2 regions of the Glutamicibacter bergerei genome follow, and region 1 is predicted to be linked to the other one. Evidence: riboswitches for the same ligand, from Rfam matches in the RefSeq annotation. Region 1 holds a riboswitch; the other holds the start of a gene.

Evidence for each region. A riboswitch is a leader RNA that binds a small molecule or an ion and turns the genes downstream of it on or off. The one in region 1 is predicted to bind S-adenosylmethionine.
Region 2: another riboswitch for S-adenosylmethionine. It lies ahead of ACX5K5_RS13415 (hypothetical protein); the one in region 1 lies ahead of ACX5K5_RS01290 (O-acetylhomoserine aminocarboxypropyltransferase/cysteine synthase family protein).

What each region holds. Positions count from the first base shown of each region.
Region 1 is NZ_CM137131.1:268,796-276,457, forward strand. Features, by position in the region: gene ACX5K5_RS01285 (CoA-binding protein) at 1-170, opposite strand, end outside; gene ACX5K5_RS01290 (O-acetylhomoserine aminocarboxypropyltransferase/cysteine synthase family protein) at 170-1,534, opposite strand; SAM riboswitch class I at 1,620-1,714, opposite strand; gene ACX5K5_RS01295 (histidine phosphatase family protein) at 1,774-2,391, shown strand; gene ACX5K5_RS01300 (RNA polymerase sigma factor) at 2,493-2,990, shown strand; gene ACX5K5_RS01305 (methylated-DNA--[protein]-cysteine S-methyltransferase) at 2,987-3,619, shown strand; gene katG (catalase/peroxidase HPI) at 3,691-5,868, opposite strand; gene ACX5K5_RS01315 (Fur family transcriptional regulator) at 5,986-6,417, opposite strand; gene ACX5K5_RS01320 (BCCT family transporter) at 6,947-7,662, shown strand, end outside.
Region 2 is NZ_CM137131.1:2,886,350-2,894,011, forward strand. Features, by position in the region: gene ACX5K5_RS13395 (CHY zinc finger protein) at 1-291, shown strand, start outside; gene ACX5K5_RS13400 (mycothione reductase) at 288-1,688, opposite strand; gene ACX5K5_RS13405 (universal stress protein) at 1,750-2,241, opposite strand; gene ACX5K5_RS13410 (GDSL-type esterase/lipase family protein) at 2,453-3,370, opposite strand; SAM riboswitch class IV at 3,684-3,799, shown strand; gene ACX5K5_RS13415 (hypothetical protein) at 3,810-4,322, shown strand; gene purU (formyltetrahydrofolate deformylase) at 4,411-5,271, opposite strand; gene soxG (sarcosine oxidase subunit gamma family protein) at 5,399-6,019, opposite strand; gene ACX5K5_RS13430 (sarcosine oxidase subunit alpha family protein) at 6,012-7,662, opposite strand, start outside.

The sequences.
Region 1 (7,662 bases):
ATGAAATATACCTTGTACTTCGAGGAAGACAAGAGATAAGTGGCAACAAAGTAGCTGGCGCGGGATGGCTTATTTGAGGCACCAACGATAGCAATAGACTTTGTTTCATGCAGAATATTCAGGCGCTCTGCGGCGCCAGGGCCCTGCCAAGTACGTTGCTGAGTGCTCATTAGTTTGCTCCCTTCGAAGCTGCTGGCACGGCGCAGGCAGCGCCGTCATAGGTGGGAGCCTCATCCAGCTTGGCTGCGATTTTCTGGGAAGCAGTCAGTGCCTGATCTAGATCCCAGAGAATATCTTCAACATCTTCCAAACCGACGGAGAGACGGATCAGATCTTCAGGAACTCCTGCGGCAACCATCTGTTCGGCGTTCAGTTGCTGGTGGGTGGTAGACCCAGGATGTAGTACCAAGGTGCGAGCATCACCAATATTGGCCAAGTGGCTTGCCAGCTGCAAAGCTTCGATGAACTTGGTGCCAGCCTCGCGTCCACCCTTTACTCCGAAACTGAAGACCGAACCAACGCCCATTGGCAGTAACTCGGCGGCACGGGCATATTGTGGGTGGGATTCGAGACCCGCGTAATTGACGTAGGTGACGCGGTCATCGGCTTCGAGCCACGCGGCGACCTGCTTCGCATTGGTCAGGTGGTTATCCATGCGCTGTGGCAGGGTTTCCAAGCCCTGCAACAACTGGAATGCAGACTGCGCAGGCAGGGAGGGGCCAAAGTCTCGTAGCTGTTCGCTACGCAATTTGGTCAGGAATCCGTATTCGCCGAAGTTATCCCACCAAGACACGTTGCCGTAGCTTGGTACGGGTTCAGTCATGGTGGGGAACTTGCCGTTGCCCCAGTTGAACGTGCCAGCCTCGATGACTACACCGCCCAAGGTGGTGCCGTGCCCTCCGATGAACTTGGTGGCTGAGTGGATCACGATGTCCGCGCCATGTTCAATGGGGCGCAACAGATACGGCGGGGTCAGCGTCGAGTCAACCACCAGCGGGATGTTGTGGCGGTGGGCGACCTCTGCCAGACCCTTGAGGTCAGCGATGTCGCCCGAAGGGTTTGCCACGATCTCGGTGTAAACGGCCTTGGTGTTCTCTTGGATTGCTGCTTCAAAATCTGCGGCGTCATTAGAATCGATGAAGGTAGTCTCGATCCCGAAACGGCGCAAGGACACGTCCAGCTGGGTGATGGTGCCTCCATAGAGTTTGGAGGAAGCAACAATGTGGTCCCCGGCCTGAGCCAGTGCCGCGAAGGTGACGAACTCAGCTGCCATGCCTGAGGCGGTAGCTACCGCACCGATGCCGCCTTCGAGTGACGCCATGCGCTCCTCGAAAGCTGCCACCGTGGGGTTACCAATGCGCGAATAAATGTTCCCGTACTTTTGCAGTGCGAAGAGATTAGCCGCGTCATCGGTGTCTTTAAAAACAAATGAAGTGCTCTGGTAGATCGGCACGGCGCGTGCGCCGTGCTCCGCGTCGGGTGTGCCGCCGGCGTGTAGAGCGCGGGTGCGAAATCCAAACTTGTGGTCAGCCATGGTGGCGTACGACTCCTTGTCGATTGATGCTTCGGCAGGAATCCCGGATCAATGTCGCTTAACCCCTGGAATTCAGTGGAAAGCAGCTCCATCGGTTCTGGCGGTAGCACCTAGTCCACCGGCTGTGGCAGGTTGCTGCGGCGTCATCAAACCAGATCTCTCGGCCGCTCGGGATGGTTAGTAACAGTCTGTCAATATGTCCTTGAATGACCCAACTATGAGTCCTAAAGTTTCGGTTCTTGAAGGAGGAATCCGATTCGGGCGTGGTTCAGGGGTTAGCTTATGCTCGAGCTATGGATACAGCGTTAGCTTTGGTCAGGCATGGGCAGACCGATTGGAACCTTGCCGGGCGCATGCAAGGACGTACCGATATCGATTTGAATGACACCGGTCGAGCGCAAGCGCGGGAGCTTGGTAGGGAACTGAACGGCCAGAATTGGGATCTGGTTGTCGCTTCTCCGCTGTCGCGGGCTCAAGAAACAGCCTTGCTGATCGCAGCAGAACTTGACGTTGAACATGCAGCGCCGGTGGCGGACGTGATTGAGCGAGGTTTTGGCCCACTTGAAGGCCGGATTATGGCTGAAGTCAGCGAAGCCGAAGCAGCGACGCTTGCTGCTGAGACTGAAGACAGAGAAACCGTCTTACACCGCATGCTTGGTGCCTTGTCTGTTTTAGTGCAGGAAAACCCTGGACGAAAGATCTTGGTCATTAGTCATGGAGCTGCCATGCGGATTGTGCGTGACGCGCTCGCCGGGGTACGTATCCACGACGGCGTGACTAACGGGGAGCTACTGAAAATTGATCTTGAGCGGATGCATGAACTGCGCGAAGAACTAGGCCTCGTCACCGCTCACTAAAATGCAACGACGTAAAAAGTTTTTGAAATAGTTAGCTCACGCACCTCACATAATGGCCACACGGTACGTTTACCTAGTGACAGCCGCCAACGAGGAGCCACATGAAGCAACCATTCGAACGGGTCGTGCAGACCCATGGGCTCAGTGTCCTGCGAGTGTGCCGCGCGCTACTCGATGAGCATCGCGCTCAAGATGCTTGGTCCGAAACCTTCCTCTCGGCGCTCAAGGCCTATCCGCAGTTAGACCAGGAAGCCAATGTGCAGGCCTGGCTGGTACGCATTGCCCACCGCAAAGCAATCGACGAACTGCGCAAGCATCGCCCCGAAACCGTGCAAGCCGAGGTCGAAAATGGCGACGGCGTCCATGCTTCAACTCCGGCACAGAACCTTGAAAATCTGGAACTTTGGCAAGTGGTCAAAACGCTGCCAGAAAAACAACGGCTAGTAATCGCCTACAGGTATCTTGGCGGATTAAGTTATGCGCAAATTGCCGAGGTGCTGTCGGGTACGCCGGAAGCCGCCCGGAGAGCTGCGGCCGACGGCATCAAAAACTTACGAAGCAAGCTGAATGAGGCACAAACCCCGGGAGCCAAAAGATGAATATTGACAAGGTGAATTCCGGCCCCACCACCGAGGAAACAACAATGCTGGCCCAACTGCATTCGCGTCTGGAAACAGAAGCTGATAAGTCACAGCTGACCGACATTTCCTACCGTGTGTTTGATACGCCGATTGGAAAACTGCTGCTGGCGAGCACCGAGGCCGGACTGGTCAGAGTTGCTTTTGAAAGCGAAGGCTATGACCATATCCTTGAAAGTCTTGCGACTAAGGTGAGCCCACGAATCCTTCAAGCACCTGCGAAACTCGATGGGGTAGCGCGTCAGCTCGATGAATACTTTGCTGGCACACGGCACGAATTCCAGCTCCCGCTGGATCTAAGACTATCTACAGAATTTCGCCGAACCGTGCAATTAGAACTGGGACAGATCGGCTACGGGCAGACCCTGAGCTACGCACAGGTGGCAGCGAAGATTGGTAAACCAAAAGCAGTACGCGCGGTGGGCACCGCCTGCGCGACCAATCCACTACCGATTGTCTTGCCATGCCACAGAGTCCTGCGCACCGATGGTGCGCTCGGCGGATACCTTGGCGGATTACCCACCAAGCTGCAGCTACTAGAACTTGAAAACCCGCAACGACAGACGCAGTCGGACCCAGTGCTGTTTTAAGTTGTAGAAACACATAGATGTGGCTGTCACCCCATGGGGGTGACAGCCACAACTATGAGCGAAGAAACTACTTACTTAAGCAGGTCGAACCGGTCAGCATCCATGAGCTTGGCCCAGGCTGCGGCGAAGTCCGTAGCAAATGTCTCCTTCGCATCATCCGCGGCGTAAACCTCGGCCAATGCACGTAGCTCGGAGTTTGAGCCGAAGACCAAGTCCACACGGCTACCAACCCAGCGGCCGTCGGTGGTTGCATAGGTCTTCTCTTCGGCGTCAGGGGTCCACTCAAGGCCCAATTCCATCAGGTTCGCGAAGAAGTCATTGGTCAATGCGCCCGGGGTGTCGGTGAAGACACCGTGGTTCGAACCATCCCAGTTGTTGCCTAATACACGTAGACCACCGAGCAATACGGTCATCTCCGGTGCGTTGAGGCCCAATAGGTTAGCGCGGTCAATGAGCAGGTATTCCGGAGGCAAATTCAAGAACTCGGAATCGTAGTTGCGGAAACCGTCGGACACTGGCTCCAACCAAGCGAACTGCTCCACGTCGGTCTGTTCCTGGGTAGCGTCAACGCGACCCGGAGTGAATGGAACCTCAATCTGCTGGCCAGCAGCCAATGCTGCCTGCTCAACACCGACGTTGCCAGCCAAAACTACAACGTCTGCGAAGGAAGCCTTGATGGCAGAAGTAGCGTTAAACTCTTCCACGATCTGCTCAAGAACTGTGATTACTACCTTGAGCTGTTCAGGCTGGTTCACACTCCAGGAGACCTGTGGTTCCAAACGGATACGGCCACCGTTAACGCCACCACGCTTATCAGAGGAACGGAAGCTTGCAGCTGCCTTCCATGCGGTAGAAACCAACTGCTGTACCGAAAGGCCGGACTGCGCGATGAGAGCCTTCAATGCCGCAACCTCGGTAGCGCCCAAGGTTACTGCAGGGGCTGCCGGTAGGGGATCTTGCCAAGCTAGGTCTTCTGCCGGGATTTCTGGTCCGAAGTAACGGGACTTCGGGCCCATGTCGCGGTGGGTCAGTTTGAACCACGCACGCCCGAAAGCGTCCGCGAACTTCTCTGGGTTGTTCTTGAAGTCCTCCGAGATTGGACCGTAAACCGGGTCAAAACGCAGGGCCAGGTCACTGGTCAGCATGCGTGGTTCGCGACGCACGGCTGGGTCATGAGCCATCGGCACCATATCGGCGCCGGCGCCGTTCTTTGGACGCCACTGCTGTGCTCCGGCCTCGGAGTGGAACAGTTCCCACTCGTACGCGAAGAGGATGTGGAAGAACTCGTTGTCCCAACGGGTTGGGTGGTAGGTCCAGGTCACTTCCAGACCTGAGCCGATGGTGTCATCGCCGTGGCCGGTACCGTGGCCGGACTTCCAGCCCAGTCCCTGCATTTCCAGCGGAGCGGACTCCGGGTCTTCGCCCTTGTGGGTTTCGGCGCTGGCGCCGTGGGTCTTGCCGAAGGTGTGGCCACCGGCGATCAGTGCGACGGTTTCTTCGTCGTTCATGCCCATGCGGCGGAAGGTTTCGCGGATGTCGATGGCCGAGGCCAAAGGATCTGCAACACCATCTGGACCCTCAGGGTTCACGTAGATCAGGCCCATCTGGACGGCTGCCAGCGGAGCTTCGAGGTTGCGTGCGCCGGTATAGCGTTCGCTTTCCAGCCAGACCTTTTCCGGGCCCCAGTACACGTCATCATCCGCTTCCCAGACGTCCTTGCGGCCGCCACCGTAACCGAAGGTTTCGAATCCCATGTCTTCGAGGGAAACGTTACCGGCCAAGATGATGAGGTCGGCCCAGGACAGCGACTGGCCGTACTTCTTCTTTACTGGCCAGAGCAGACGACGTGCCTTATCCAGGTTCACGTTATCCGGCCAGGAGTTCAGCGGTGCAAAACGCTGCTGACCGGCGCCTGCGCCACCGCGACCGTCGTGGGAGCGGTAGGTGCCTGCCGCGTGCCAGGCCATGCGGATGAAGAATGGACCGTAGTGACCGAAGTCTGCCGGCCACCAGTCGTAGGACTTGGTCATCAGCTCGGCGATATCGGCCTTAACGGCTGCGAAATCCAGTGCTTCGAATGCTGCTGGGTAGTCGAAGTCGGCATCAAGCGGGTTGGTGGCTTCCTGGTTCTTGGATAGAACCTTCAGATTGAGCTTATTTGGCCACCATTCGGTGTTCGCATTGCCCCGGGTAGGGTGAACGCGTCCGGCTCCTACTACTGGGCACTGGCCTGCAGTCGTTTCTGACATATAGTTTTCCTTCTGGTACTGAATTGGGCGTGATTTTTCACGTCCGCAGGGCAATGGCCCGCGAAGATGAAGGTTAGTTCCTTGCGGTACTTCTTTTTAAATAAAATGTTTAGCTGGTTAGGCTGTTTTGGCTGACTGGCACTCTGGGCAGAGCCCCCAGTAGATAACTTCGGCCTCATCGATGCTGAAACCGTGATCATCGGAGGCGTGTAGACACGGTGAGGCTCCAATAGCGCAGTCAACATCGGCCAATGCTCCGCAGCTACGACAGACCACGTGGTGATGGTTATCTCCCACGCGGGCCTCGTAGCGGGCGATATGTCCGTGGGGTTGAATCTGACGGAGCAGCCCCAGGCTGGTGAGGAGTTTTAATGAGTCGTACACCGCTTGATGGGAAATCGTAGGGTGTTCTTGGCGGACCGCGTCAATAATTGTCTCGGTATCCGCATGGGGGTGAGCGGTGACCGCTGCAAGCACCGCAACGCGCGGACGAGTGACCCGCATGGATGCTTCGCGTAGCACCTTCTCGATTCCCCCGGATGTTGTCATAACACTAGCTTGCCCTATTTATTTTGAATCGGTCAAGATAAAGCGCGAGGTTTGTCCTAAATTTTTCTGCTCAAATTTTTTTGAACTGGGAAAAGAACCTCTGATCTGGTCGGTTTTGCTGACTAATGCAGAAAATCTTGCTTGGCGAGGAAATTCACATGAGCCCACCGTTAACTGTGTCTCACAAGGGACGTAAGCCCCGAGGCGGCACTTAAAACAGCAGGTCAAATCCTGCTAGGTTTGACCCTTATTCGGGGTGGGACCATGATGGATAAGGCCTTTGAAGAGGTCAAGGAGCAAATATGTTTCCCCGCTCTACTGAGTTGATTTAGTCAACCTCCGCAGAAGCTGGCACCCGAGGGCTATTATTTCAGCGCCTTCCGCTGTTGAAAAAGAAGCCAGTGCACGATGCCCTCAAAGCAATGCTCAACCGAGTCCACGATCTGGCAACCGACCCTTCACCGGGATGGTTGCCGCCGGAACTCATGACGTTTAGGCGAAATGAATTCCGCTGGTGAAGGAAGAACAAATGACGCAGAATGAACAATCATTCGAAGATTTAGTCGGCGAGCTGCATACGGCTCGTCAACGACGACCTAAAAAATATGACAAGTCCGGAATGGATTACTGGGTGTTCGGCATTGCCGGATGCTTGGCCTTGGCGTTTATCGTGTGGGGATTCGTTACTCCCAAAGGGCTAGGCGTCGCTTCTGATGCCGCACTCAACTGGGTGATAACGAATACCGGCTGGCTATTTGTGATCGCAGCCTCGGTATTTACCGTATTTGTCCTCGTTGTTGCTGCCAAAAATTTCGGTCGCATCCCACTCGGGAAAGACGGTGAGAAGCCACAATTTAGCACCGTCTCTTGGATCTCCATGATGTTTGCTACCGGTATGGGCATCGGGTTGGTGTTCTACGGTGTCGGCGAGCCGCTGTACTTCTACATGTCACCTCCACCAGGAACCGTAGACGGGCAAACTCCTGCTGCATTGAGCACCGCGATGGGCACGACGCTCTTCCACTGGACCTTGTTCCCATGGGCCATGTACGCAATTGTTGGTCTAGGAATGGCTTACGGTAGCTTCCGGCTCGGACGCCCACAGCTGTTCTCCGCGATGTTCTCCTCAATCTTCGGCGAACGGGTCACCCATAGTTGGGGTGGCCGCACCATTAACATCTTGGCCATTTTGGCCACGCTGTTCGGCTCCGCGTGTTCTTTGGGTCTTGGTGCGCTGCAGATCGG
Region 2 (7,662 bases), 980 kb from region 1:
GTCGATTTGCAGACTCGGTGCGCGCACTACCACCAGGACATCGACGTCATTGCGATCAAGCATTACTGCTGCGGTAAGTACTACCCATGCCACCTCTGCCATGAAGAAACTGCCGGGCATCCGGTAGTGCTTTGGCCTGTTGAGAGGTTCACAGACCCCGCAGTACTCTGCGGGGTCTGCTCCCTTCAACTAAGCGTCAACGAATACCTCAAGACGAACACTTGCCCAGCCTGTGATGCGCTATTTAATCCCGGGTGCAAGTTGCATCTTCAGCTGTATTTCGAGGTCTAAAGCAAGCCGGAGTCCGGGACGTCCAATCCGAGGAGCGCGTTCTCCACGACTTCCATCAGCGCCGGGTGAATCCAGTACTGACCGGTGGCCGCGGTATGTGCATCAATATCCAGATTCATCGCCATGATGACCGGCTGGATCAGGTTTGAAGATTCCGGGCCCATCGCGTGGGCACCGACCAGCTTGCCGGTGCGCTTGTCAGCCAACACCTTGAACAATCCGGTCTGTTCTTCCATTGCCCAACCGTAGGCAGTATCTCCGAACTTCTGCGTCTTCACCGTGAGGTTTTCCGCGCCAAGCTGTTCACGTGCTTCCTCTTCGGTGAGCCCAATGATTGCGATCTCCGGGTGAGTGAACACCGCAGCCGGTACCGCTCTGTTCGAGTTTTTACGCAAGGATTCTGGGTGTTCTAGGTTGTAGGCAACCAGGCGTGCCTCGTAGTTGGCCACATGCTTCAGCTGCGCCGCGGAGCTAATGTCACCGAGTGCGTAGAGACCGGTGACGGGTTTACCTGCGCGTAGCACCCGCTGGTATTCGTCGACTTTGAGTCGCCCGTCTTGGTGGAGGTCCAGCCCGGCTTTTTCGGCACCAATTTTGTCGGTGTTAGGGATTCGCCCAATAGCGACCAGTACCGCGTCGGCGCTCAATGTTTCATCTCCCAAAACCACATCCAGACCGGAATCTGCCTGACGAAGAGCCTTCGCCTCGGTGTGATAACGAACCGTCCAGTGAGCGGCGGCTTCCTTGTTGTAGGCGTCGGAAATTTCGGTGTCTAGCTGGCGCATCAACGCTCCGGAGCGCACCAGCTGGGTGACCTTGGTGCCGAGTCCGGAGAACATGGCGGCAAACTCGCAAGCAATGTAACCGCCACCGATAATCACCAAAGACTCTGGCAGTTTGTCCAGACGCATGACGCTATCGGAGGTGTGCACCGCGTCAAGTTCGATACCTTCGATATTGGGCATGCTGGGGCGGGAGCCGGCGGCAATGACGAGCTGTTTGGCGGAGATCGTCGTGCCATCCTGAGCGGTCAGCGTATTGTCTTGCCCTAAGGTGACGTACTGGGAGATGAGTTCGACGTTTTCTAACCGTTCGCGGTAGTCCTCACCGCCGGAGGAGATCGCGTCAATTCGGCCAAAGATTCGATCACGCATGGCTGGCCAGTCAACATTTTCTACCGACATTTTCACGCCGAGAAGTGCAGCCTCTTCCACCCCACGGGCCAGGTGCGCCGGGCGAACAAACATCTTCGTGGGGATACATCCAACGTTCAGGCAGGTACCGCCGAAGGTTGAGCCTTCGGCGATAGCCACCTTCTTGTCATCCCAGTAATTGGTAATCAGCGAGTTGCCCGAACCCGAGCCAATAATAGCGAGATCTACGTTGTGCGAAGTCATGGACTCATCGTAATTCAGCGCGAGACGCTGGATCGAGTTTTCGCCGCGAAGCGAAGCTAGGTTACTTCACTTCGGCCGAGATGTCAGATAGTTGCGGGCTTTGCGGCACCACAAGGACCGGACGGTTTTGTTTGTGGCTCAGCGCGACCGCGATAGACCCGTCCATGAGCTCTTCCATGCGGCTACGTATCCCCGGTCGCCGCGTGCCGATGGCGATGAGTTGGGCGTCGAGCTGCTCGGCAACGCGGGCCAATGCCTTGGCTGGATCTCCAGCGACGCTGCGAGCTTCCCAATGCACGTTGTGGCCTTCGAAGGACGCGGTGAGTTGCGCGGCTAGCTCTGGCGGAAAATCCTGTGGGATCTGTTCTTCGCCGTCGAAGGTGGTGTCGGCGATGATTTCTCCGGTGGGTAGCCGCTCGGTGACAAATCGTCCGGAATCTACGTAAATGCACATGATTTTTGTGTCCGTGGGCGCTGCCAGTCCAATGACGGCTTCTAGCACCGAAGGCGACTGTCCAGGCTCAACACCAACGAGTAAAATACGCTCGGTCATCTGTACTCCCACTGATCAGGCCGAGTTGATCTTCGGCTTCACTCACGACTAATTTTCGTCGTTAAACCCATTATGACAGGGAGTTTCTGCGTTGTCTGCAACATTCTAGAAACGTCTTGAGCTCCCTTACTGGCCTAGGCTAAACCGGCTGGAAGGCACGCTGTTGGGGTCCCGCAAGTTATCCGGAACCCAAACATGCTCGCGCTCGAAGTTAGCCGTGATGATGCCGCGAGTGTGAATGCTTGTGCTGATACCGGTCGTGATGCGCCAATTTTTTCAGGTTAATGTGGCGCTTGACCGCTGGGTAGTACCCGTTGAGATAACCGGTGGTGGTTGGGTGCAAGTTGAACGGGTCTTCAAGGTTAGCCAGATTAAAACTGATCCAGGATTGGGTGGCACCCACCCCATGGTTCATAAACGCTCCGGTCACCGAAACGAAGGAGCTATCCGTGCCTTTGGTGGCAGCCTTGATAGTTCGATTAAGCGTGTCCCCTAACTTATTCAGTGCCCGTGCGTTCTTGGCCGTGATCAATGGCTGGTCGCCGTGAGAACTGGTGAACAACCGCGGATAGCCCAGCACGAGGATCTTTGCGCCGGTGGCCGCATCGATCTGTTTGAGTGTGGATCGCACATCCGCACGCAGTGCCGGCATGGACGCGTAGCCGAGTTTCAGCATCCCCTGGCATTTCTCTGCGGTGCTCCCACCGGCACAGGCTGCGACGGTTTCACCCCACTGCAAATTATTTCCACCCAAGGTGAGGGTAACCAGATCTGCTTCCGCCAGTTGTGGAGCTACCCCGGCCGCGACCTGAGCAATCTGTGCAGTGTTAAAGCCTGTGCAGGCCGCATCGGCGGTGAGTTTGACGCCAGGTAACTGATCGATATTGGTTACGTGTGACGGGCCGGTGGTTTGCAGACAACCGTCGAAGGGACCGGGCTTAATAGATCCCGAGCCAAAGCCGGCAGAATACGAATCACCCAAATTTACGTAGTTGATCACCACGGTACTATTGCTTCGCGTGGTTGGTGCAAGTGCCGTGGCCGGTGCCATGCCTGCCAACAGAAGGCCGGCACTGGCGATGCCGGCGGCGATAAGCGTCAATAATCTGGACTTCTTGATGCCGTTCATTGGATTGTCCCCTGTTTACAGCGTGCGCTGTGTCTGGAACACCGCGCAAATTGCCCGTACTGCCGGGCCACCATCATAGGATTACGACTTTGACGGCAAATTCCCGAAGCCCTTGATCCCCACGATCTAGGGCTACCACCGGGCAAAATACGGCACCGGATGACGCACACGCAACCAGGTTGAGCCCTGTGTCTACGTTTGCCATATTCTACGCCGAACATTCATGCCGGTGAAGGTCAATGCAGAGTTCTATGTATGCGACAAATATTGGTCAAGCTAAAGTGTCGGTGCACTGGTTTATGCTGTTTATCAGGTTCAAGAGCCGTAGTCCTAAGTACCTGGCTGACTACGCGGCAACCCTCCTCCATCAGTGGGGTGCCCCAGGGGAAGAACCGGTCCGCGGTGAATATCCGAGGACAAGTTGATGAAAGGAACCACCATGTCTCATTCCGAGCTAATTGACGCGTATGGGTTGCCACAAACCGAGCTGGCAGCCAAAAATTCTAGGCTGGCCTGGGAACGCCGGTGGACCGCGGTGCTACTAGAGCACAACTACACTCCGGCGGGGCTCTACGATAATAAGTTTTCCCAGTTTATGGGCTTGAACAGTGTCAGTCGCGGACTGCTTCACGGGACCTCTGCATTGCGTCCTGAGCTCTGGCGCGACTATGCGCAGCGGTGGGAAAAAGTTGGGGTGAACCCCGAATTATTTGCCTTGATTCTTTCGCTGCTACCGGACGCAGTGGACACCGCCTTGCGAGCTGCGTCGGATCTGACCGCTGAGTTCGCGCTGCATGACCGGTTGCGCACTCTAAATATCGATGGCGGGCTGTGGGGTTCTGACAGCCAACAGCTGATCCCCGAACAGTGGGCCGACTTTCCATATCTGGTTCAGAAGGTCGGTCCAACCCGAGCCTTGAGGTGTTTCCTCAGCGCCGGCCGCGACCAGTAATCACGCGGCCAGTAACAACTAAGTAGGGCGTTAACCCCAACACTTGATGCCCGGCACTTGGCGCCGGGCATCAAATTTTGAACAGTATTTAGCGCAGCACCACGGTGCGGTTGCCCCAGAGGAACACCCGTCCCTCACAGTGCCACTTCACCGCATTGGACAGCGCCTTGGCCTCGGTATCGCGCCCGGCGATCACCAAGTCCTCGGCGGTGTAGGTGTGGTCCACCTCTTGGACCTGCTGGGCGATAATCGGCCCCTCATCGAGATCTGCGTTCACATAGTGCGCCGTAGCTCCCACGGTCTTCACCCCGCGGTCCCAGGCCTGGTGGTACGGCTTGGCTCCTTTAAAGGAAGGCAGGAAGGAGTGGTGGATATTAATGGTGCGTCCCGAAAGCTTGGTGGATAGCTTATCGGAGAAGATCTGCATATAGCGCGCGAGCACCACCAGTTCGGTGCCGGTCCTCTCGATGATCTCTTCCAGCTTCGCTTCGGCGGCAGGCTTGGTGTCCTTGGTGACCGGGATGTGGTGGAAGGGGACCTTGTGCCATTCCACCAGCGAACGGTGATCAGGGTGGTTAGAGACCACACCAACAATGTCGATAGGCAGCGAGCCGGTGTGCGCACGGTGCAACAGGTCGTTGAGGCAGTGCTCAAATTTAGAGACCATGATGAGCACTTTGGTGCGTTGTCCGCGCTCACGAAGCTGCCAATCCATCTGGCGCTCGGCGGCGATTGGCGCAAATTCTTCGCGCATCTTTTCCAGCAGGCCAGGGACGTCATCCCCGGAGAAGTCCACACGCATGAAGAGGCGTTGGGAGGACATATCGTCATACTGTTTCAGTTCAACGATGGTGCGTTCGTGTTCTACTAAAAAGCCGGTGACATCGTGTGCGATGCCCATGCCCTCTGGGCACTGCAACGTCAGTATGTGTCGGATCTGGTCGCCCATCAAGGTCCTTCCGTGGTTCGTCTTTGAAACCTAGTGCAGGCAACTATTGGGTCGGTCCAGTTTGGACCGACCCAACGGTTGCAGCCATTCTCCCAAGCGAACTTGGTAGGTGGTGATCGTTCTGTGGCTAGATTACCGGTTCCGAAGCAAACTCGTTCATTGCGTCGACCAACCAATGCACCACATGCTCGGTGAATGAGGCGCGTGGCATCAGGTACCAACCATTTTCGGTGGTGCGCCAGAGCAGGATGGGCACGTTAGCCAGCGTGGTGGTGATCGCCTGGTTGACCGCAAAACTGCGTGGATGCAGGTCTGCCGGGCAACTCTTGCGAAGCACCAAGGATGCTGCCTGACCGGTGAGCTCGAGCACCGTACGGTTTGCCGACAGGTCGGTGACTTGGCCTTCATGCTCAGCCAAGGCAGCTTCCAAGGTGGGGCTCAGATCTTCACCGGCGGCGTTGAAGACCGAAAATTCGTCCGGCCCCAACCAGAGCACCGCGGTGCCTGACACGTCTCCGGACACTTGACCGACCTGTTGCGGCAAGCCCACACCGGTAGCCTGTGCCAGAGCTTGATGGCCGGCGCTCCCCGGAACCGCACGCAGCGAGATCTGGGTGGAGAAAGCAATCTCGCGTAATGCGACGGCGCGTTGCCCGGTGACGGTGGCCGCGGCCATGAGCTGATCGAGGTGCGCTGCCGGTGAGCGGCGTAGCTCGGTGGTTGATTCGATAACACTGTGCTTAGCCATCTCGGCGGCTGCCTTCCGGATCGTAGAGGACGGTTTCTGAAACCACCACGTCGACCAGCTGGCCGCCGTATGGGGTTTTGAGCACTTCGCCGATGCGATTGCGCCCGTTCTTGATTAGCGCCAGGCCAAAGGTGCGGCCCAGTGCCGGGGAGTTGTAGGAGCTGGTGACCCAGCCTTCCATTGGGGTGATCCCGTTGTCGCTTAATGCGTCGGCAGTGACCAGTGCAGCACCTTCTGGAAGGCGCAGGCTCTTATCCACCGGCAACACGGAGACCAACTGCTTACGGTCCTCGCGCTGGTTATCTTCGCGGCTAAAGGAACGCTTGCCCACGAAATCTTTCACCTTGGAAACAACCCATTCCATGCCTGCATCCTGGGGGGTCACCGTGCCGTCGGTATCTTGCCCGACGATGATGAAGCCCTTCTCGGCGCGTAGCACGTGCATGGTTTCGGTGCCGTACGGGGTGATGTTGTACTCCTGGCCGGCGTCGAATACCGCTTCCCAGGTGCGCAACCCGTACCAGCTCGGTACCGCAATTTCGAAGGCCAGCTCGCCGGAGAAGGAAATCCGGCTGATCCGGGCAGGGGTGCCGTTCTCCAAGAGCGTGTCCTCAAAGGCCATGAATTTGAATGCCTCGTTGGAGACGTCCAGTTGCGGCGCCAGCTTAGCGATCACCGCACGGGACTTCGGGCCAACCACCGCGACGGTGGCCAGTTGCTCGGTGACCGATGTGAAGACGACATCCAGCTCAGGCCATTCGGTCTGCGCCCATTCTTCCATCCAGTCCAGCACATCTGCGGCGCCACCGGTGGTGGTGTGCATCAAGAAACGGTCCTCGGCCAGTCGCAGGGTCACCCCGTCATCGAAGATCATGCCGTCGGCCTTGCACATGACGCCGTAGCGGCCCATGCCAACTTTTAGCTTGGTGTAGCCGTTGGTGTAGATGCGGTTGAGGAATTCTGCTGCGTCCGTGCCACGGATCTCAATTTTGCCCAACGTACTGGCGTCGAGCATGCCCACCGATTCGCGCACCGCGGCGCATTCACGGTACACCGCTTCGTCCATGGTTTCACCCGCCTGTGGGTAGTACCAGGGGCGCTTCCACTGACCGACATCCTCAAATTCGGCGCCATGGGCCAAATGCCAGGAGTGCATCGCGGTGATGCGAGCCGGATCCAACAGTTGACCACGGTTACGCCCAGCCAGCGCCACGAAGGACACCGGAGTATATGGGGCCCGGAAGGTGGTGGTGCCGATTTCTGCAGGGTTTTCAATACCGAGAACCGCGGCGATCACGCCAATCGCTGCCACTCCTGAAGTTTTACCCTGGTCGTTGGCGGTGGAGATCGAGGTGTAACGCTTCACGTGTTCTACCGAGCGCATGCCAGCCCCGGTGGAACGCAACACGTCGGCGACAGTTTGATCGCGTTGTAGGTCCACGAAGTGGTTCTTGTAGTGCACTGCGTCTTCGCCGAAGCGTGAGGCAATCAGCCACACCGGGCGGGTTTCACCCAGCGGCTCCTCAACAGCCTCGGGAATACGGGCGGTGGTTTCATACCCGGCTTTACTAGCAGCAGCGGCGCCAGCGGCGGCACCGGTTGATAGAGCGCCCGCGGTGTCAAAACGTCCGATAAGCGAACCG